4 regions of the Paenibacillus uliginis N3/975 genome follow, and region 1 is predicted to be linked to each of the others. Evidence: riboswitches for the same ligand, from Rfam matches in the RefSeq annotation. Region 1 holds a riboswitch; each other region holds the start of a gene.
What was found. Region 1 has a riboswitch for thiamine pyrophosphate ahead of B9N86_RS04080 (ECF transporter S component). Riboswitches for the same ligand answer to the same signal wherever they lie in the genome.
Positions count from the first base shown of each region.

Region 2: it holds a riboswitch for thiamine pyrophosphate, as region 1 does, so the genes downstream of both, tenA (thiaminase II) here and B9N86_RS04080 (ECF transporter S component) in region 1, are expected to answer to the same signal.
Region 3: it holds a riboswitch for thiamine pyrophosphate, as region 1 does, so the genes downstream of both, B9N86_RS26625 (ABC transporter substrate-binding protein) here and B9N86_RS04080 (ECF transporter S component) in region 1, are expected to answer to the same signal.
Region 4: it holds a riboswitch for thiamine pyrophosphate, as region 1 does, so the genes downstream of both, B9N86_RS09265 (YkoF family thiamine/hydroxymethylpyrimidine-binding protein) here and B9N86_RS04080 (ECF transporter S component) in region 1, are expected to answer to the same signal.

Region 1 covers NZ_LT840184.1:874,907-880,215, reverse strand. The annotation lists gene B9N86_RS04090 (energy-coupling factor transporter transmembrane component T family protein) at 1-240, opposite strand, end outside; gene B9N86_RS04085 (ABC transporter ATP-binding protein) at 237-1,955, opposite strand; gene B9N86_RS04080 (ECF transporter S component) at 1,996-2,625, opposite strand; TPP riboswitch at 2,712-2,826, opposite strand; gene asd (archaetidylserine decarboxylase) at 2,994-3,797, shown strand; gene B9N86_RS04070 (SDR family oxidoreductase) at 3,801-4,664, opposite strand; gene B9N86_RS04065 (helix-turn-helix domain-containing protein) at 5,143-5,309, opposite strand, start outside.
Region 2 covers NZ_LT840184.1:5,137,143-5,142,451, forward strand. The annotation lists gene thiE (thiamine phosphate synthase) at 1-408, opposite strand, end outside; gene thiD (bifunctional hydroxymethylpyrimidine kinase/phosphomethylpyrimidine kinase) at 405-1,313, opposite strand; gene thiM (hydroxyethylthiazole kinase) at 1,310-2,152, opposite strand; gene tenA (thiaminase II) at 2,208-2,879, opposite strand; TPP riboswitch at 3,024-3,127, opposite strand; gene B9N86_RS24080 (MFS transporter) at 3,253-4,431, opposite strand; gene B9N86_RS24085 (hypothetical protein) at 4,835-5,309, opposite strand, start outside.
Region 3 covers NZ_LT840184.1:5,701,936-5,707,244, reverse strand. The annotation lists gene B9N86_RS26640 (ABC transporter ATP-binding protein) at 1-219, opposite strand, end outside; gene B9N86_RS26635 (ABC transporter permease) at 290-1,057, opposite strand; gene B9N86_RS26630 (MTH1187 family thiamine-binding protein) at 1,054-1,347, opposite strand; gene B9N86_RS26625 (ABC transporter substrate-binding protein) at 1,393-2,424, opposite strand; TPP riboswitch at 2,528-2,638, opposite strand; gene B9N86_RS26620 (VOC family protein) at 2,727-3,110, opposite strand; gene B9N86_RS26615 (GGDEF domain-containing protein) at 3,371-4,888, shown strand; gene B9N86_RS26610 (EAL domain-containing protein) at 4,973-5,309, shown strand, end outside.
Region 4 covers NZ_LT840184.1:1,959,950-1,965,258, reverse strand. The annotation lists gene B9N86_RS09285 (iron ABC transporter ATP-binding protein) at 1-37, opposite strand, end outside; gene B9N86_RS09280 (iron chelate uptake ABC transporter family permease subunit) at 34-978, opposite strand; gene B9N86_RS09275 (ABC transporter permease) at 968-1,921, opposite strand; gene B9N86_RS09270 (nitroreductase family protein) at 2,404-3,009, shown strand; TPP riboswitch at 3,175-3,275, shown strand; gene B9N86_RS09265 (YkoF family thiamine/hydroxymethylpyrimidine-binding protein) at 3,351-3,950, shown strand; gene B9N86_RS09260 (YjcZ family sporulation protein) at 4,033-4,131, opposite strand; gene B9N86_RS09255 (nucleotidyltransferase domain-containing protein) at 4,231-4,929, opposite strand; gene B9N86_RS09250 (class I SAM-dependent methyltransferase) at 5,087-5,309, shown strand, end outside.

The sequences.
Region 1 (5,309 bases):
CATCGAGGAAGATGAAGATAGAAACGCGATCGCAAACGGAAGGAAGAACAGAAGCATTTTCCAAGGCTTTATGCCACTTAAGACCAACAGACACACGGTAAAAATAACAGCTTGATACATAACAAAATCAATATCATGCGTCAACACGGTCATTAAGAATAGTCCCATCAGCACCCCAAGCTTAACAACAGGATTCGCACGATGCAGCCAAGTCAGCCGATTCGGCTTCCAGAAATTCATCGACTCACCCCCGATAGCATCAAGCTCCGTTCCCCCGAACTCTCATCAGCAGCTCTGTTTTCACCTATGGGACTGGCCGTCAATCTGGAAGAAGCCTGCTGCGAAATAATCTTCCCCTCCTGGACTTCCCATATATGAGTTGCCGCATTTTGGGCAATTTGCATCTCATGGGTTACCATCAGAATAGCTGTACCTGCCTGGCGCAATTCTTCACACATCTCCAATATGGAGAACGTATTCCGCGCATCCTGTCCAAACGTTGGCTCATCCAGCAGCAGCATCTCTGGTTCTCGTGCCATTGCGGTTGCTACGCTTAACCTTCTCTTTTGACCAGTCGACAGCTGATATGGATGACGCTGCTCCAGCCGGCTAAGCCCGAATCGCTTCAGGGATTCACGCGCAGCCATTTCTGCCTCTTCCAGCGGTATTCCGTCCACAAGCAGAGAATAGGCCACTTCATCCAGGACTCGTTCTGTGACGAATTGAAGCTCTGGATTTTGGAATACAAAGCCGATTCGTCCCAGCATTCCTTGCCGGAGTTTTCGTTCCTTTCTCTTTTTCCCTGGCGGGACAATATCTCCACCAAGACGGTATTCCCCTTCCGCCCTAAGCAGTCCCATCAGACCGAGCAGCAGCGAGCTTTTACCTGCTCCATTCGGCCCGATGACGGCTGCGAATTCGCCCGGATAAACCGTTGCTTTATCAACTGCCACAACCGGCTGCCCTTTACGGAGCACCGTGAAATCACTCAGTTCAAGTACCGGGTCTTGATTCACGCCCCCTGAGTGAAGTTCTTCCTGCTCACCACCATGCCATCGATTAATTCGGCTAATATTGCTGCTACCCGAATTTGTGGATAACTCTGTTACATGGGCAGCGCTGACACCACACACACCCTCTGCGTCTAAATCTTCACATAGCTCCTCTGTCCTTACCGTTACCGAAGTTAACGGTCGGAAGGTTTCCGTCCCGGCCGGAGATCCGGCATAGTCATCCCATACGCCCGGATACCAGATCCCGTATTCCGTTAGCTCTTTCTTAAATACGGTAAACACGACCTCGGGACTTCCCTGGCCCAGAATCACGCCATCCGGGCCAAATAGCACCACCCGGTCTACATAAGCTGCCATTTCTTCAATCCGGTGTTCTACAATAATGAGCGTCCGTCCATCTGAAACGGACTTCACAGCTTCCCAAATCTGTTCCCGGCCTTCCGGATCCAGCAACGCTGAAGGCTCATCCAGAAACAGCACCTCCGGTTGAAGGAGCAGCGCCGATGCGAGAGCAAGGCGTTGTTTCATCCCCTGAGAGAGATGGCTGATCGGAATATGTAAATTTTCTAAGCGCAAGCCAACGGAACTTAATACTTCTTGCATCCGGCCAGTCATCTCTTCCTGTGGCACAGAAAGATTTTCGAGCACAAAGGCCAGTTCTTCATCTACATACGGCATGCAAAACTGGGTGTCCGGATCTTGAAACACATACGCCCAAGAAGACGGAATCCGTTGATCCGAGCATTTCATCGGCACCTCTATCGCATGGGGTATCATCCCGCTGAGTACCTGAAGCAATGTGGATTTACCGCATCCGCTCGGTCCGAGCAGAAGCACCTTTTCCCCTTTTTGGGCAGCAAAAGACAGATCTTTAAACACCAGCCGATCTTCACCCGCAAATTTCAGCCGCAATCCTTCCACATACAGCGAGAATGGTACCATTCCTTCGCCGGCACTCGCTGAATGCTGATCACCTGGGTTCTCACACATGGCGCGGATCATCTAGAGCTTCATAATCTTTGGCTGAAGCAGGTCGAAGCAGTGAGGTTACACCTGTCCGCTCCAATGCTTTGGCCAAAGCGAACATCAGAAGTCCTGCAATCAACGCACCGCTTGCAACACGCATGCTGTACTTGGCAACAAACATCCACCACACATAATTGTCTGTATAAGCCAAATAGAAATCCATCACCATCGAACCGATTGCAGACGCTGCACCAGCCAGAGCAACAGTCCAGGCAGCATGTTTCCGGTAACGGAAGGCGGCAAATACCAGTTCCGCTCCCAGACCCTGTATGATACCGTACAGAAGCAGATTCAATCCCCAGCCGCTTCCGAACAGCACTTCAACATGCGCTGCTGCAAGCTCTGCAATTAATGCTACCCCTGGCTTTCGAATCAACAGAAAAGCAAGCGGAGCTGCTGCAAACCACATGCCGTACAACATCTCATCCGCCTCAAAAAATAACGGCTTAAACAAGCTGTATACCGAACCCCAGAAATGGTATACCACACCTAGAACAAGCGAGACCAGAACCGTAACAAGAATATCACTAAGCCGCAGTCCCCTTCTAACATTTCCATTCTTTTTTGCTTCAACACCAGATTGCATCACAGCTTCTCCTCTCTTACCCCAAATTGAATTAACAAACACGACAAAAAACCGTCTGGAAAATATGCGCAGACGGAAAATAGGCCCTATCAGGGTCGGATATTCTCTACGCTGGCATTACCCAGTTCAGATTAACGGTCAGCAGCGGGATCAACATCTGCAGTCTCAGCCTGATTCACTCAAGCCCCCGTATTCCATATTCGGTTTTAAGCTGACTTTAAAATACACCAGTCCTTCCTGAATTTGCAAGCCCCTTTTTTTCAAAATCCCCTTTTTATTGATTTAGCCCTTATTCTATGTCAATATAATGCAGAGTGCGCATATATCCAAAAACGCTATTTGTTAATGCAAGCACAAAGGAGAATTACATGGCTAAACAATTACTGAGGCTAATGACAGAACTGTCCTCCCGAAAGTGGGTATCCCGCATCATGGGTAGCTTTTCCCACAGCAGATGGAGCCGTTATCTCATACCAACGTTTATTCGAATATACAAAATTCCCGCCCATGAGGCTGAAAAAGAAATACATGAATACCGTTCGCTGAATGAGTTTTTTTCCCGCCGTCTAAAAATGGGCATGCGCGCAATCGATGAAACAGCGGGCGCCATGACCAGTCCTGTTGACGCCCTTATCACAGGCATGGGCCCCGTCAAAGCGGGAACCATTTTGAACGTAAAGGGCCAGGATTATACCGTCGACGAACTGCTGAACCATTCTCCACGGATGGGGAACTATCTTAATGGCTATGTATTCGTGCTTTACTTGAGTCCTACCGACTACCACCGGATTCATTCCCCGGTAACCGGTAAGAAAGCGGAAAGCGAACATCTCCGGGGCAAGGTGTATCCGGTGAACGATTTTGCGCTCACCAATATCCGAAATGTACTCAGCCGCAACGAAAGACTCATTACATATATCAGGCATGAACACGGCGAAGTGGCCGTTGTTAAGGTTGGCGCTATGAATGTCAGCAGTATTCGTTATACCGACGAGAAGACGAATGAATGGAGCAACGGCGATGACCTTGCCTACTTTGAATTCGGCTCTACCGTCGTCCTGCTGACGGAGAACGGAACCTTCACGCCTCGCGGTGATCTAAAGCTTGGCGACAAAGTCAAGATGGGAGAACTGCTCGGCCTGCTCCACGAACCGTCTGCCAAGAGCTCCTGAATTTCAGCGCTTCCTGCTTAGCGTCTTCAACACGATGCGCTGGAACATCCGGTAAGGCAGCAGCAGCTTGGCTGTAACGGTCATACGGGTGCCCTTCGGCAGCCGATATCTGAATCGGGGAGATTTCATCCGTGCGATTTCCCCTACCAGATGGGCCACCTCTCGTGGGTCGCCGCTGCTTTTGGCGGTTGCTTTTGAGAAATTCAGCACATCATCCAGCATAGCCCTATAGGGAGATCCCTCTTGTGCGCTAATATCACTAAACCCTTTACTCCATATGGCTGTACCATACGCACCGGGTTCGATCAGCACCACATCGATTCCTAACGGCTGAAGCTCCAGTGAGAGGCATTCACCAAATCCTTCTACAGCGAACTTTGAGGAGGCATATGGTCCGTAACCCGGAAATCCGACTACTCCGCTAATACTACTCATAAAAATGATTCTGCCTTTTCCTGTTCTGCGTATGAGCGGGAGGGCGGCTTGTGTCACAGATACGGTTCCGAAGAAATTCACATCCATCTGTTTCCTCCATGCTTCAAGCGGCACCTCTTCTACAAATCCGCCAACGGCCTCACCCGCATTGTTCACAAGAAGATCCAAACGCCCCCATAACTTCTCAATTTCAAGTACAGCGTTCTTTACCAATTCCGGCTCGCATATATCCAGCGTGACCACATGAATCCGTGATTCCAATCCTGCTTCCCTTGCTAAGCTGAGCAGTCTGTCCGAGCCTTCCGGCCTTCTCATTCCCGCCGCCACCTGGTATCCCTGTCCCGCCAATTCCAGACATATCAGAAGTCCGAAGCCGCTGGAAGCCCCTGTTACGAGCGCTGTTTTCCCTGTTAACTCCCCCATTATTCTCATCCGTTCTCTCCTTCAGACCTTGATTGTTCCAGTGCTAAAATTCCCTACGTTCCATCTATCTTAGTATCCGCCATACATAGATTCAATAGCATACCAACCAAGAAGAAACGCCTTCGGCATCCTACATAAGGATGGAGAGCGTTTCATCGAGAAATATTAAATTATTTATACGTGAAACATATAATCAAATATTTCAAAAAAGCACCCCGCTATGTTCGACGGTAGGATAATTCCTCCCGGGAAATAACGAAGGTGCTGAAATGTATTATGAATGAATTAGAACCACAAATCCTTTTCGGGCTTCGTATTCTTAAACCGACGCAAACGGTTTCTAAAAATGCCACAGCCTCCGCAGCTACAAATCAGGCTACGCATCCGTCTTCTTTGGCTCATTGCCGGTCCCCCCCTCTCTGTCTTTCCAAGACCTTATTCGGAGCATTACCCTTACAATTTCCCCGTGAACCAGAGCTATCCTGCTTTAGCGAACCTCAGAAGGACTTCTCCCCGTGTACTGCTTGAATTGGCGGCTGAAAAAGAAAATATCCCTATATCCGAGAGCATCAGCCACCTCCGTCACATTCATTCCCTGGTGGAGCAATAGATGCTGAGCCCGCTCTATCCTCATTTTGATAATATATGACTGTA
Region 2 (5,309 bases), 2.2 Mb from region 1:
GAGATAATCCGCGCCGTGAAGAATCGCCCGACGGGCTTCTTCCACCGTGTGGGCGGAAACGCCGAGAATTCGGTTCCCGATCCGTTCGCGGACGGATTCGGCGGATTCATCGTCTTGGCCGATATGTACGCCGTCGGCGTTCAGTTCCAGCGCCAGCTCGACATCGTCGTTCACGATGAATGGCACGCTAGCGCGGCGGCACATGTCCTGCAGCTGGCGGGCGAGTGTGAACATCTGCTCACCGGACAACGCGTCCGTCCCCTTCTCGCGGAACTGGAACAACGTGATGCCACCGGCTAAGGCCTCTGCCAGCACCATCTCCGGCTCTGTCCGGCAGTTCACATTGCCCATGACCAGATACATCCGAAGATATTCGCGCATCCTGACGGGAGAAATTCTCTCCTTCATCGAAGCACCTCCTGACGACGGCAGCCGTAGGCCCAATGGTTTGTCGGTCCGTAACCAGCACCAAGATACAGTCCATCCTCAATAGCCGCCTGAATAAATGCTCTTGCATTCGCGATAGCTACTAGCGGAGACATCCCTTTGGCTAATCCTGCGGTAATCGCGGCGGAGAACGTACATCCCGTACCATGTGTATGTACAGTGTGCACCCGTTCGCCGGTCAATTCTGTAAAGACCGTGCCATCATAGACCAGGTCAACAACCTGCCCGCTTCCGCAGTTCGCCCCATCCTCGCTATTTTCGTTGTACTCAAAATTTTCACGGGTGTCACTACTCCAGCCGACCTGCCCATCCTCGCCCTCATCATGCCCGCCCTTGATCACAACGATCTTCGGCCCTAGATCGCGGATACGCCTTGCGGCTTCCCGGCGGTCCCCCATGGATCGGATGCTCATCCCGGATAACACTTCGGCTTCCGGGATATTAGGAGTAACGACGAGCGCCAAGGGCAACAAATCCTCCTTGAGTGCCTGCACCGCTTCTGTCCGCAGCAGCTCGGCGCCACCTTTGGCGATCATCACCGGATCGACAACAACCTTTTCCCAACCAAATTTCCGGATCTGTTCTGCCACGATGCGGATAATATCTGCACTAAACAACATGCCAGTCTTCAAAGCATCTACCCCAAGGTCTGACCCTACAACTTCGATCTGCTCTGCCGACGCTTCCGGAGGTAGTGGATATACCCCATGGACACCCAGTGTATTCTGTACCGTTATCGCAGTAATAGCCGACATGCCATATACACCAAGCTCCTGAAACGTCTTGAGGTCCGCCTGAATTCCGGCTCCGCCGCCGCTGTCCGAGCCAGCAATCGTCAACGCTCTGGGAACGCGAGTGCTCGTCATCGTCTATCACCTGCAGCGGCTGCACTCAATTCCCGAATAACGGAGCGTCCCTCCAATGAGCCCGGGTGCAGCTTGGCGAGCTCATCCAGAAACGCAACCTGGAAGCTTCCGGGTCCGAGATCAGACGTACGTTCCGCTGCCCGTGAGGCAGCCGCACCATAAAAGGCGAGGCCTGTAGTACCTGCCAGCATCAGGTCCGGTTCAACTGCAGCAAAAGCACCCAGCACCGAGGTCAGCAGACAGCCTGCTCCGGTCACCTTGGTGAGCAACACGTCTCCACCGCTTATGATCCGGACTAACGCTCCATCCGTAATGACATCCTTTTGTCCGGTAATCGCGACGATCGTATTCAGCTCTCGTACGGCCCGTATCGCCAGGTCCACATTCCCACCGCCTGCGCTGTCTCCAGCATCCACGCCTTTGATCTCCCGTTCCTCTCCCACAAGATGGGCGATTTCAGCCGCATTGCCCCGCACGAGTGAAATCTTGACCTCGCTAAGGATTCGCAGAGCCGACTCCGTCCGAAACGTTGTGGCTCCCGCGCCCACCGGGTCCAGTAGAACCGGGACGCCATGGGCATTCGCCGATTGCCCGGCGATGATCATGGCGTCCACCAATTCACGGGACAATGTTCCAATGTTCAGCACCAGCGCACCTGCGATCTTCGCCATGTCAGCGACTTCATCAGGAGAATAAGCCATCACAGGCGATGCGCCCAACGCATAAAGACCATTCGCCGTAAAATTGGTCACCACCACATTCGTCATGTTATGTACGAGCGGTTTGTTTGTTCGCACCTTTTCAAGGAGAGCAGAAAGCTCTTGATCCAGCATACTCATATTGATCAGCCTCTCTTATCATTATAGAATCGCAAAAATATCACAAGTCCGCAGCCTACACCTGCAATGGCCACTCTTCCTGCCGGTAAGCCATGTCCCAGAACATATACTCCAGCTGGCAGCTGAGCATGAAATGTTCAGCCATGCGCTCACGCTCGGCAGCCGTTGCTTCTTGCGCCCACGTATCCACACGACTGCGGAAATTGGCTGCTGCATCTTCGGCCCGATTCCCGTAAAAATATATCCACTCATAGAACGGATGGCTCTCATCCGGCTGAACCTCATCCAGCAGCTTCCGGCCGATCTCTAAGTACGTCCAAGGACAAGGCAGCAGCACGGCCATGATCTCACCAAGGCTACCTTCGTGTGCAACCGTCAGCATGTGATGGATATAATGATGTGCGGATGGAGCGAGCGGGTACCCCTGCATTTCTTCATAAGTTACTCCTGCAACAGCACAGAAATTTTGATGCGGGTGAACTTCGCTGTGGAGTATAAAAGAAATCTGTTCATTAAAATCTGCAATCTCATCCCGTGTTCTACATTTAGAGATCGCGATCCCGTAAATCCGCATATAGGCATTCAAATACTCATAGTCCTGTTTGATATAGTGAATTAACTGTTCCTTGGACAAATTCCCGTCTGCAATACCTCTCACAAAGGGATGCTCATAAATGGCCTGAAAAATGCCGTCCGCCTTCTGACGGAGCTCTTGCGTAAAACTCACTTTTCCCCACCTCCAAATAATTGAAGAGCAGGAAGTCCCGTAAGACAGCACCCTCGGAACAACGCAAAAAAAAGCCGCCCCGAAAGCTGGAGCGGCTTCATCTATATGCCTATGAGTGTGAACGAACACATCGCATTTAAGACCTTATAACCGACTCCACTTTCCTACGCTAGTATGAACTAGATCAGGTTCAAAGGGTCCAAGATATCCTCTTGTCTCAGCCGCTAACGGCTCCCCTAGTGGACTTCCTATTCTATTGAGTAATACTGTACAAAGGTTTACTAGATCTGTCAAACATCGTTATTAGAAAAATGAATACGGACTATCGAAGCTGCTTTATCTTTTTCAAAAATATGTACAATTCGCTTTAAGCTCATTTATGGGAATGAGTCCGGTTCTCTATCGTAACCACTGGATGGTACGGTTCGTCTTTCGGAAGCATAGTCAACAGGAATGGAACCAGCAGAGCCATACTTACTGCAAATATAATATAAGGAACAGTAGGGCCATATGTATCAAACACAAAGCCACCCAATGCAGGTCCTATGATCATCCCAAGATTTGAGCCAATGGAATATTTGCCAAAGGCATCCCCAATATGTTCTTCTGGAATCCTCTTAAAAAACATGGCATCGAGAGAAAGATTAAACGTTGAACAGGAAATGATAAAAATTGTCCAAAGTAAAGCAAAAATGCTTAGACTAGAAGAAAATACAATTGTCGAAATGGTTATGAAGGATATAACTACTGATAAAGTAGTAGCCTTACGATAACCTATACGATCTCCAAGTTTGCCCAAAAAGGAACCTGAAAAAGATGAGACAAGCATTGGCAACAAAAAAGTAATGGCAATTTCTTTAATGTCTGCATCAAATCCAGCTTGTAGATAGGGTATTAATAGAGCAAAAATCATACTGGATAACAAACAGAAAAGCACATTAACAAACCAGATTTTTCGCTTTTCTGGAGATAAAACAAGTTTAGGTATATAAGTCATACGTTGCTGCTCAGATGCTCTGGATATGACCAAAGAGTAAACAAATGCCAATGCGGCAACTGCTCCACAAGCCGTAAATAATACTGTCCATCCGTTCAGCAGCTCATATCTGTTTAGAATAAAAAAACATAATCCAACGCCAATAAGACCGCCGAAATTTCGGTTACTGCTAAAGCTTCCTAATTTTTGTGCAAAACCACTTTTTGTATCTGTGATCATTCCGTACAGGGATATTGTAAGCAAAATACCTGCTACACCATGTATCACTCTGGCGAGGAGCAGAATCGATAATTCAGTCGCAACGGCATAGACAAAGTACGCTATGAAAAAACACAATAAAGAACTTATAAATATGGAGCGCCGACTGTATTTATCTGAGACCTTACCAAGAATAAGTCTCATGATCAATTGAAACATTGAGAACACAGAAATTAAGATAGTGAGTTGAAACGTAGTAAATCCCAGCTCTTTTGTATACACAGGCAATAAAACGTCAAGAAAAATGATTGGTAAAGAAATCATAATAATAGGAATCTTTAATTTCTTATAATCCATGACAACACCTCTCTATTTTTTCTGCTACCATCCTCCTGCAGAAGCTCGATACACTTCCCGATCCAGGACGCCCGTAAGTTTATTAATTAATCCTAATCAAAAAAGCAAAAAATGTAAATGCTTGTTAATTATGTTTGTGTGTATAAGCAAAATATGAATCTTAATTCATTGACCATAATGTTCTCAGTGGTAAATACGGGAGCTTATGTTCTTATTTTTCTGAAGCGGTTGTAAAAATGGGACTATGACAAAAAGAGACGAATGAAGGACAACAGATTTTCTCTGACGCCGTAAAGAAGTGATTTTATGATGGCCGAATTGTTAGTACAAGCTCAGCAACACCACGATCAGGAGGCATCGCCAACAAGAAAAGGCTGGCCAATTTATATTGGTCAGCCTTTTCTTATTTTTCAATAGGTTTAACTTCAATTTGATTAACAACGAATTCATTCTTAGCACTATCGAATTTATATGTGACATTGAACTCACACACATATGTGGGGGATACGCCAACAGATCCCGAGATATTTAATTTTATTTTTTGATTCTCCAATGCATAAATAACTATACCGCCGAAACCAAGCTCATCTTGATTGTAATCTGGCGCTGGATCAAAACCATAATCGAACTTATATTCTTTTCCTTGCGTTTTAACAGTAATTGCTAAAGTATCATCCTTATTTTTAGCAACATGTGATTCAATTTGACTGGCAACAATGCCCTCATAACTTTGTACTTTAATTTCGGATAAATCCTGGGCATTAACTACATGGATATCAAAGTTATCTAAGCCTGTCCCTCTGCCAGTCTGAATGATAATTACAGCTTCTTCCTTCCCGTCACCTGTAACATCCGTATAGAACACCTGCGGTTCAGTT
Region 3 (5,309 bases), 1.6 Mb from region 1:
ACCGGCGTCCGGTGCAGTTAGCCCGCCTATAATGTGAAACAGCGTGCTCTTCCCGCTGCCGGACGGTCCGATGATGGAGACGAATTGTCCAGGTTGTACGGCTAGTGAAAGACCATCCAGTACCTGAACTTCCTTTTTACGATCCCGGAATGACTTATAGATACCACGTGCTTCCAACGCAGGAGAGGAGATCTGTTCCGAGTTGTCCGGATGATCCATCTCGTGTTGTTGGTACGCAGGGTTCAGATCTGTCTTCACCCGAAAACACCTCCCTTATTGTAGATTGGTATCATGATGACTTTTCCTGCTTCGGATTCCAGCGGATGAGCCGTCGCTCCAGCAGAGTTATGAGCGCAACCATGAGCAGGCTTAACAAGACAATGATAAAAATAGCGACAAATACGCGGTCCGTACGGTACGCGGATTTCTGCAGCATCATGAAATATCCGATTCCTTTGTCCGAGCCGATCCACTCCCCAATCACCGCACCCATGACCGAATATGTAGCCGCAATCCGGACGCCAGAGAAGATGGAGGGGAGAGCATGAGGCAGCTCCAGCTTGCTGAACGTCTGCCATTTGCTTGCACCAGCCATCTCCATGTAATTCATCATCGTCCGGTCAGTACGAGCAAGACCATCCATGGCTGAGACGGCGACCGGAAAGAAGCACACGAGTGTAATGACAATAACCTTTGGTAAGATTCCAAACCCGAACCAGATCATGAGCAGTGGAGCCAGCGCAATTGTCGGCACATTTTGGCTTACGACGAGAAGCGGGTACAGTGCGGTTTTCATCCAAGGGACCAGATGGAGAAGCAGCGCGATGACCAGACCGACAGCCGTTCCGATGGCGAAGCCAACTAGTGTCAGCTGCAGGGTGGCAAGTGTATGTCCGAGCAGATCTTCGGCTCCAGCAGCGGCTTCCCTGACGATGTCCGAAGGCGGTGGTAGGATCCAGTCTTCCACATGGAACAAGGAGACAGCCAACTGCCACACTGTTAAAAAGAAGAGGACCGCCACAAAGGGCGGCCATAGACGATTCCACCAAATCCTCATGGACGATATTTCTCAGTCAGCCGGTCCATGCTGATTCCTTCAGGATTTTGCGCGATTTTCACTTGGGATATGACGCTCGGGCAGCCCGCCTGGAAAAGTGCCTCGTGCATATCATTCACAATCTTCAGCAGCTCTGGCAGTTCTCCTTCCAGTGTCGTTTCCAGCGCGTTCACCTGATATTTGACACCTGATTCCTGAATGACTTTGATAGCTACGTCTACATAAGGTATGCTGTCCCGACCGTCGGGCGTCTTGGGAATCACTTGAATGCTGAGCAGTGTACTTGCCATGGTCCATTCCATCCTTTCGTTATATCGGATCTATTGTTCTGCGATTTATGGGCTATCCGGTAAAAAATCATTCGTGAACGCGCTGCCTGCCTCGAGTGGCTTATCCAGCAGTTTACGTTCAAACATCCAATCAGCATAACCCTTCCATACGCTTTCTTTCTGTTCTCCCCAGCGAGGAGCATCGTCTTGATAGAGCGGGCTAAGCCATTTCTGGCTAGCCAGCACCAGATCTTTGTCCAGCTCGGGTACTGCCTTGGAGAGGAGAGCAGCTGCTTCTTCCGGCTGTTTAATGGCGTAGTCATAGCCTTTAGCTGTAGCGCGCATGAACGCTTTGACCAGTTCCGGATCTTCATTGATCATTTTCTCGCTCGTTACCAGTACAGGGGTATAATAGTCCAGCGCTTCTGAATAGTCTTTCACATAAATCATGTCCAGTTTCTCTTCACGCAGCTCGGCTTCAATACCTGTCCAAGCGTAAAAGATCCAGGCAAAATCAATATCGCGCTTCACGGCAGTGAAATAATCCGCATCTCCCATATTAATCATTTTTACCTTGCTTACGTCGGCGTTATCCTTCTCCATGATCGATTTCATCACAGCCTCTTCTACAGGGGAACCCCAACCGCCGTAAGATTTGCCTTCAAAATCGGCTGCTTTTTTAATATTCCGGTCAACCGGAGCGGCAAACCCGGACGTATTATGCTGGATCACAGCTGCGATCGAAACGAGTGGCACGCCTTGAGTTCTCGCGAGAGTGACACTTTCCTGGTAGCTGACACCGAAGTCAGCCTTGCCTGAGGCGACCAGAGCATCACTGCCGCCAGCACCCGGCTGTACAATCTTGACGTTGAGCCCTTCCTCCTCGTAATATCCAAGATCTTTTGCAGCGTAAAGCCCTGTATGGTTCGTGTTTGCCGACCAGTCCAGCATAACCTGAACGTCCCGCAGCTCAGCAGCAGGTTTGTTCGAATCACTGGCCCCTTCGTTGTTCGGCTTTTCTTTGTTTCCGCATCCGGCAACGACAAGCAGCACCGCGCAGATTATCACCAAGGACATCCATCTTTTATTCCGTACCATGTTCTCTCTCCTTCTGAACACTTACTTCTACTTACCTAATCACAAAAAAAGCGTCCCGATATTCGGGACGCATACGAGCGCAAAGGTTGATAGCGGTATAAAGAGACCACTAAATACACATTCCTACGCTGGCATTACCCAGATCAGGTATAAGGGTCAGTATGTTAAGGTATACAATCTCAGCCGGCCAATTCCAGCACCCCGGTTCTTATGAAGTTGTTCACATAATTTATGATTAACTACGTGTATTATAGTCCGGCGTTCAACATCTGTCCAGTAAGGACTGGAAGCTATGGATATCCTCAGCGCTGGAAAAATTCAATGTTCTCCCCTTCGGGCCCATGAATAAAGAAGTAACGGTGTCCGTTCGGCAGAGTAACGATTTCTTCATCTAAATGCGGTACATTCAGAGACTTTACCCGGGCGTATTCTTCTTCAATGTTATCTGTACTCACCGCAAAGTGATGGACAGTCCCCTCTGCGGGAAGGGAGTCACTGTATCCTTGAATAAGCTCGACTTCGGTCTCGTCCTCACCGTGAAAGCCGAGGAATGCCAGCTCTATGACTCCGTTCGTATGTGTCAGTCGTCCTTTCAGCTCAAGTCCGACAACCTCCGTATAAAATGCAAGCGTCTTATCCAGGTCCCGCACCACAATACCCACATGATCCAGTCGTCTTCGTGTCATTTTCCAAGCACTCCTTATATATGAAAGTTTAAGAAATTAAAAGAATCATAGCATTTAATTCCTAGTTGTCAAGTAGGGATAGACGAATTTTATAAGGGAGAAGATCTTCCACAGGTAGGTTCAAATCTTACACTTTTGCGTTCTATTCTTTACTTCTTGGTGGGTAAAAAGTATCATTACAATAGATAAATGCCATAATTCTTTAGGCCTACTACATACATCATGTCTACACAAGCTAACCTTTTACAGGGGGAACGCTTATGAACTGGAATATAGCACGAATGGCACCGCTGAGGCTGGCGGTTATATATTTGTTTGTTCAATTTATGGTTGTGCTTTGGGTTCCGGAAGCCGAGGCTGTTCAGAGGGTCCTGACAGTTATCGCGCCGCTCGCCGCTTCAGGATACCTCGCTTTAGCTGCCTTGCGGCATATGGGATCGCTGCGGATTTTTTGGCTGTTGGTCATGCTGGGACTGATCTGCGAAGGATTAGCCCAGTTCGTATGGGCATATCCGATATGGACCAAGGGAGAATATCTGGCTGAACTGAGCACCGCGGATTGGCTCTGGACCATGGAGATGGTGTTGTTTACCACAGGGCTAGTCTATTTGTTCGGATACGAACAAGGACTGCTTAGAGGTCTGCGGTTTATGTTTGATATCGTTATTATATTTATCGTCTTTATTACGGTAAGTTGGGAATATCTCTTGAAGCCTCAACTGCAGGGTTACCTCCTAGAAGGAGAAGGGACCTCGCTCTGGGTAAACCTGATGTATCCAGTGTGCGGCATTATACTGATATTTTTCACACTTGTCTTGTATGCTAATGCCAAGCAAGTTCAGGCAATGGTTGCAGTGTATCTTTGTTTTGGTGGCTTGGCTTTTGTAATCGGGAACCTATTTTATTTAGTTACTGTCGATTTGGTGGGGGCTGTTCCGAACCCTTATTTGGACCTGCTCTGGACAACGGCTGTGTTCCTTATCGGAATGGCGGGCGTACGTTCGGTTTCTGGAATGCGGGAAAAGGACATCGTGAAGGACAAGCAGCCTGCATTTGGGACGTTTTTGGTAAAGTATCTGCTGCCGTACGGTGTTCTCGGGTGGCTTTTTTATTTGATCACGGAGCGATTCGAGGGATGGAGCGGACTGTTTACAGGCTTGTCGCTTAGCGTATTGTTTATTCTGGTTCGTCAGGTGCTCATCCAATTGGAAAATGACCGGCTGATGGAGCGTCTGCACGTCAGCTTGAAGCAAAGTGAGTATCTCGCCCATCATGACGATCTCACAGGCTTGTACAACCGTCGTTATTTCAATGCCCGTCTGATGGAGGGCATTGAGGATGCTGACCAAAAGGGGAGTAGGCTGGGTCTGCTGTATATGGACCTGAACCAGTTTAAATCCGTGAATGACAGCTACGGTCACCGGACCGGTGATCTGCTTATCCAAATGGTAGCACGAAGACTGTGTTCCTTGGACAGTGAACGAATGATTGTTTCCCGTCTGGGCGGGGACGAATTTACCGTTATGGTCTATCCTGCCGTGGACGATAGAGAACTGGCGGAACTAGCTGACCAGATTAGCGCGCACTTGAGTAAGCCCTATGAGCTGGAGGGAGTCGAGATCCAGACGGGGGCTAGCATTGGACTCGCGGTATATCCTGATCATGCCGCGAATGATCAGGAGTTGATCGGACGAGCTGATTCTGCGATGTATGCAGCTAAGGAGAATGGGAGAAACTGGCAATTTTATGCCCAATCTTCACCTACAGTTTCATCATAAAAATGTTAAAAATTGCAAAGATTTTGTAAGCTATATGCCGATAAGAAGTATAGATAGTGAGTGAGCTTGCCGAGGAGGACAATCATGTTTTGCAATAACTGCAGCACCATTGAACCGATTGAGGACCAGGGAACCATTCATATACGTCCGGTATTTGCCGAGCTGATTTTGATGTTCCGTGAGAACGGCTGTGCTGTGGAAGAGACACCGGAAAGCTGTGCCGTCCATTACAGTGATCGTGAGGAAATGCTCTTCTTAATGCAGCTTATGCAAGATCTTCCCCCGTTCATCCGGCAGCAATTGAACTTTTGCGTGACTGGAGGAGCTGTACCGGATGTTCAGCATAAGTGGATACCACTACGTGAATTTGAGGAACGCATGAAGCATTTTGATGTTGTTAACATGATTTTGGAAAAGCAGT
Region 4 (5,309 bases), 1.1 Mb from region 1:
CGCTGTAAGCTTTAGATACGTTAGTTACCTGGATCATGATTTACTCTCCTTTAATAGCAGATATATGAAATAGATGCCGCCGATAAAGTTAATGATGACACTCAGCGTTGTTGAGAATGTAAACACTCGTTCAACAATTAACTGACCTCCGACCAGAGCTATAATGCTGATCAAGATGGAACCTGTAATTAAGTAGGAATGACGATAAGTTTTCATAAATTCATACGCCACGTTAACAACAAGGAGTCCCAGGAATGTGATTGGACCGACAAGGGCTGTTGCCACCGAAATCAGAACTGCCACGATAATAAGCATTCTTTTGACAACATAATCGTAATTCACACCCAGGTTGATCGCATGTTCACGTCCTAGCGCCAGTACATTGAGATACTTGAAATACCTAGCGAAATAAATCAGGATAATCGCCACTACTATGAAAGCGATGACTAACAACTCTGTTTTTACATTATTGAAACTGGCAAACATTTTGTCTGAGACAAACTGGAATTCATTCGGATCGATCAACACTTCCATAAAGGAAGATAAGCTTGAGAATAACGATCCGAAGATCATCCCGATTAATAGAAGAAAATATATATTATTTCCTTCCCTTCGGAACAAAATTTTGTACAAGACTCCCGAAAAAAGAATCATGCCGCCAACATTGATCAGAAAGTTTATGTTACCCAACTCATACAGCTTAAAAGAACCGAAAGCGAATATAACAAATGTCTGTATTAAGACGTATAAAGAGTCCAGTCCCATGACGCTTGGCGTCAATATTCGATTATTAGTGACCGTTTGAAACACCGTGGTAGACAGCGCAATTGAGCCGCCTGTTAGAACAATCGCCAACACCTTCTTGATTCTTCTCGGCAGCGCGTAATCCCAGTTACCTCCAATATCAATGAACAAGAAGAGGCCTATCAGGATGAGTGCCACCGCGGCCAGCAGACCGGTTTTGGCTTTATATGTCATATGCCTTTCTCCTCATCAATAAGTAAATGAATATACCGCTTCCGATTACACCCACGGTTAAGCTGATCGGAATTTCATAGGGATAAATGATAATTCGGCCGATGATGTCGCAGAAGAGAACAAATGCGGCCCCGAGCAGTGCGGTATGCGAAAGGCTTTTTTTCAAATGATCCCCCAAGTAAAGACTCACGATGTTTGGTACAATCAACCCCAGGAAAGGTATCATACCTACAGTCAGAACTACTGAAGCTGTCACCAGAGCCACAATGATCAAACCGATGTTCACAACTCTCCGGTAACGAAGTCCCAGATTTGTTGCGAACTCCTCTCCCATGCCCGCCACTGTAAACTTATTAGCGAACAAGTAAGCCAGAATGACCAGAGGAACACTTATGTACATCAGCTCGTACTGCCCCTTAATGATCATGGAGAAGTCACCCTGCAGCCAAGCAGACATGTTCTGAATAAGATCATATTTATAGGCGAAAAATGTAGCGATCGAGCTAATAATATTCCCGAACATCAATCCAACCAACGGGATAAATACGGCATCCTTGAATTTGATCTTGTCGAGGATCTTCATAAAGATCATCGTACCTGCAAATGCAAACAGGAATGCAACCAGCATTTTGATCAGAGGACCCGTGGTTGAGAACACCAGCATCGCTACCAGAATACCCAGCCTTGCGGAATCCATAGTCCCTGCCGTTGTTGGAGATACGAATTTGTTCCTGCTGAGCTGCTGCATGATCAAGCCGCAAATACTCATACTGACTCCCGCCAGAATTAGACTGACAAGCCTCGGTATACGACTGACTAGCATAATATGCTGTTGTTGTTCCGTCATTCGGAACAGGTCAAGCGGTGAAATGTCCTTTACTCCTATGAATAAGGAAATAATGGATAACACCACTACTGCTGCGATCAAGTATCTTTTATTCATAGCTCTTCCTTCTATGCGGGATGCAGTTCCGGTATGATCCGGCTGGATGTCGACATCACTCTCAATGAGATTGATTATCATTTGCGATCTAAAGTGAATTATATCATCACATTCTCAACCCGACAAGTATAATTGAGAATCAAACTCAATTATATTTTAAATTATTTGCACATTTGTTCATCATTTGTTCATAATGTTAAATTTTTTTCATGATAAGATCACTTGTTTAAATCGCTTGGTTCAATTATTTGTTTGAACTTCAAAAAAAGTGATTAATAAAATCTTGACAAAACATTCTGTATTATACTAAGATACTTACGTATCAATCATTTCTTACAAAACGTAAGTTAATGAACGTTGTGAGAACTCTATATGATTGATCCGAGTATTTAGAAACCAAGATGCATAATCACAGGTATATCAAGGAAATGCTTATATCAGGTGGAAATGCAAAAATGATAATTTTAGGAGGATTTTATTTTATGTCAACAGATTTCAGCACTGCCCTTAAGAATCGCCGCTCCCACTATGCAATCAGCAAAGATTCCGTTATTTCGGATGAGCGTATCCAGGAAATCGTAAATGAAGCTGTAAAACATACTCCGTCTTCTTTTAACTCCCAAAGTGCCCGTGTGGTTGTACTTTTAGGAGAACAACACGATAAGCTGTGGAACATGACAGAAGGTATTCTTAAAGAAGTTGTAGGCGGAAGTGAGGAGCAGTTTGCACCTACCGCTCAAAAAATGGCTGCTTTCCGTGGTGGTTACGGCACTGTTCTCTTCTTTGAAGACAGTAGCGTTATTTCACACCTGCAAGAAAACTTTGCTCTTTATGCGGATAACTTCCCAATCTGGTCTCAGCAGTCTTCAGGAATGCTTCAGTTCGTAGTATGGACAGCACTTGAAGCAGAAGGTCTTGGTGCTTCCTTGCAGCACTATAACCCACTGATTGATGAGAAAGTAAGAAACGAATGGAACCTGCCTGAAAGCTGGAAGCTTATAGCTCAAATGCCTTTCGGCAAACCTACAGCCGAGCCTAGCGAGAAAGAATTCCAACCTCTTGAAGATCGCGTAAAGCTGTTTAAATAAGTAACTTAGTCAAGAAAGCACCGATTATAGTCGGTGCTTTCTTTCATTATTTATAGTATCTTATACATATTGATATATCCTGGTCACGGCGAGTACAATATCGCTATAACGATTTTATCTTCAATTCATTGAAGTTCGCTTCACTCAACTTACTGACTCATTTTCAAGCTGAACTAGGGGTGCCTCGTGCTGAGAGACGAATTGTTCGTCAACCCTTACTACCCGATCTAGGTCATACTAGCGTGGGGAAGTGGAGCTTTATGTTTATTTTGCTATAAGCATAAAACTGCACTCCTTCACAGGGTGCAGTCTTTTTATATCTTATTAGGAGGTTATTATGTATGAGTAATCCAGCATGCGGGACCAGCAGGATCGTAGGCTGCCGTTTCTCTGTATTTCCGATGACAGACAGGTTCGTTCAGGTCATTACAGAAGCATTGGCGTCCGTAAACACGGACAAAGTATGGATGTATACCGATGATTTATGTACTTGCATTAGAGGCAGAGCTGAACATGTATTTGACGTAACCCGTGCGATATTCGCGCATTCAGCGGCCACTGGCGTACATACCGTATTTAATGGAACATTCTCCATTGGATGTCCAGGCGACAGCAAAGGTGATGTGTATATGTCTGAAGATGATACACGTATGAACGAAAGCCTTGCGGGTTCCGCTAATATTGAAACTGCCTGTCATTTCTCGCTCTATCCACTCGGCACAGAAAATTATATGGACATCATATACCAAGAGGTTGAGCGAGCAAAATCAAAAGGGACTTTAACACAAGGCATCCACTATGCCAGCCGACTGGACGGCACAGTATCAAGGGTGTTCGACACGCTCGAAGATGCCTTTATGCATGCAATTCAAACTGACCGAAGCCATCTGGTTATGACAGCTGTAGTATCGGCCAATAGCCCTTCACCAAAAGAAATCTAGCACATGATACTATCACACAAAACAAAGATGAGCTCGGCCTGATTGCAGGCCGAGCCTTGTTTCTTTTGTTCTGCTTAGTTGCTTATACCCATGCAGCAAGGATGATAACCAGCAGAATGAAAAGAACCAAAACCACGCCTACTGTACTACCGAAATATCCTCCACCGCAAACATCACCCATGTTGATCCCTCCTGAGTTTAAGTTTCGTGTGATCTAATCACAATATTAGTGTATTGAGATGGGAGCGATTCAGTAACGGCAAGAGCCCCTTACCTGTGTTTATTCTTCATACCCGATTAAATGAGGTCCTCCATAAGGCTCCAGTAGTCTTGGCACCAATTCGATTAACGCTTCCCGATCATCGTAAAGATACAGCCTTTCGAGCGCATCCTCCAAATCCGCTGCGATGCTGGAATTAAATGCCGACACCAAACGGTATAATGTCTTTCCTTCACCTGTCCAATGTTGATTTGCTCTAAGAATAAACTCGCAAAGCAGCGTGGTCAGTTTTTGAGCGATAAACCACATTTCTACACGTTTGTCTGAGCCTTTTAAATCCATCATAAATTCGGTTACAGCATAACGCGCTACATCTATATCAAAGGAAGTATAGGGCAACGGGCCATAATCCAGATCGTTTTGGGCTTCTTCCCGAATCTTCTCCCCTTCCGGGCGGGAATGAATTACTCTCCCTTCTGCAAGTATCCGCTGCAGAGTTGGATTTCCGGCCATTACACCCGCATCAAACTGCTCCCGGTATCCTGACGTTGTCAGGAAGAACAGTTCCACGACCCAGCCGAATGATTCAATCGTTTTTCGATTGAAGTCTTCCACACTGTCATCTATAAGCACAATATCGAGATCAGATTGCTCGTTGTGCTCTCCTCTGCCTGCACTTCCTCCTAATACAGCTATCAAGCAATTCGGATAGTCCCGAGATATCAGTTGTTTGGCTGCCTCAAACGGCTCAGTTTTCACGATACGTTCCCCCATTGTTTGATAAATATCTCCTCAGCCGAGAAAAACGGGCTCAAATTATTAAATTCAGCTAAAACCCCAAAGGTACCTTAAACATATGGTAAATAGACGAATACACTTTACACCGAATAAAGGAAGAATTGGGGGACTCAAGAGCATGAACTATATCAACATGCTATCCAAATTAGGAATGGGAAGCGCTCATCCGGGAGGATTTGAAGCGACCCTAAGGTTGTTTCGGAAAGAACCAATTCCTCAAGGCAGCCGTATTTTAGAAGTAGGCTGTGGGACCGGTAGAACTGCATGTCACCTGACCGAGCAAGGATATAGCGTTACCGCTGTTGATCTGCATGAGAACATGCTGAATAAAGCCCGAATGC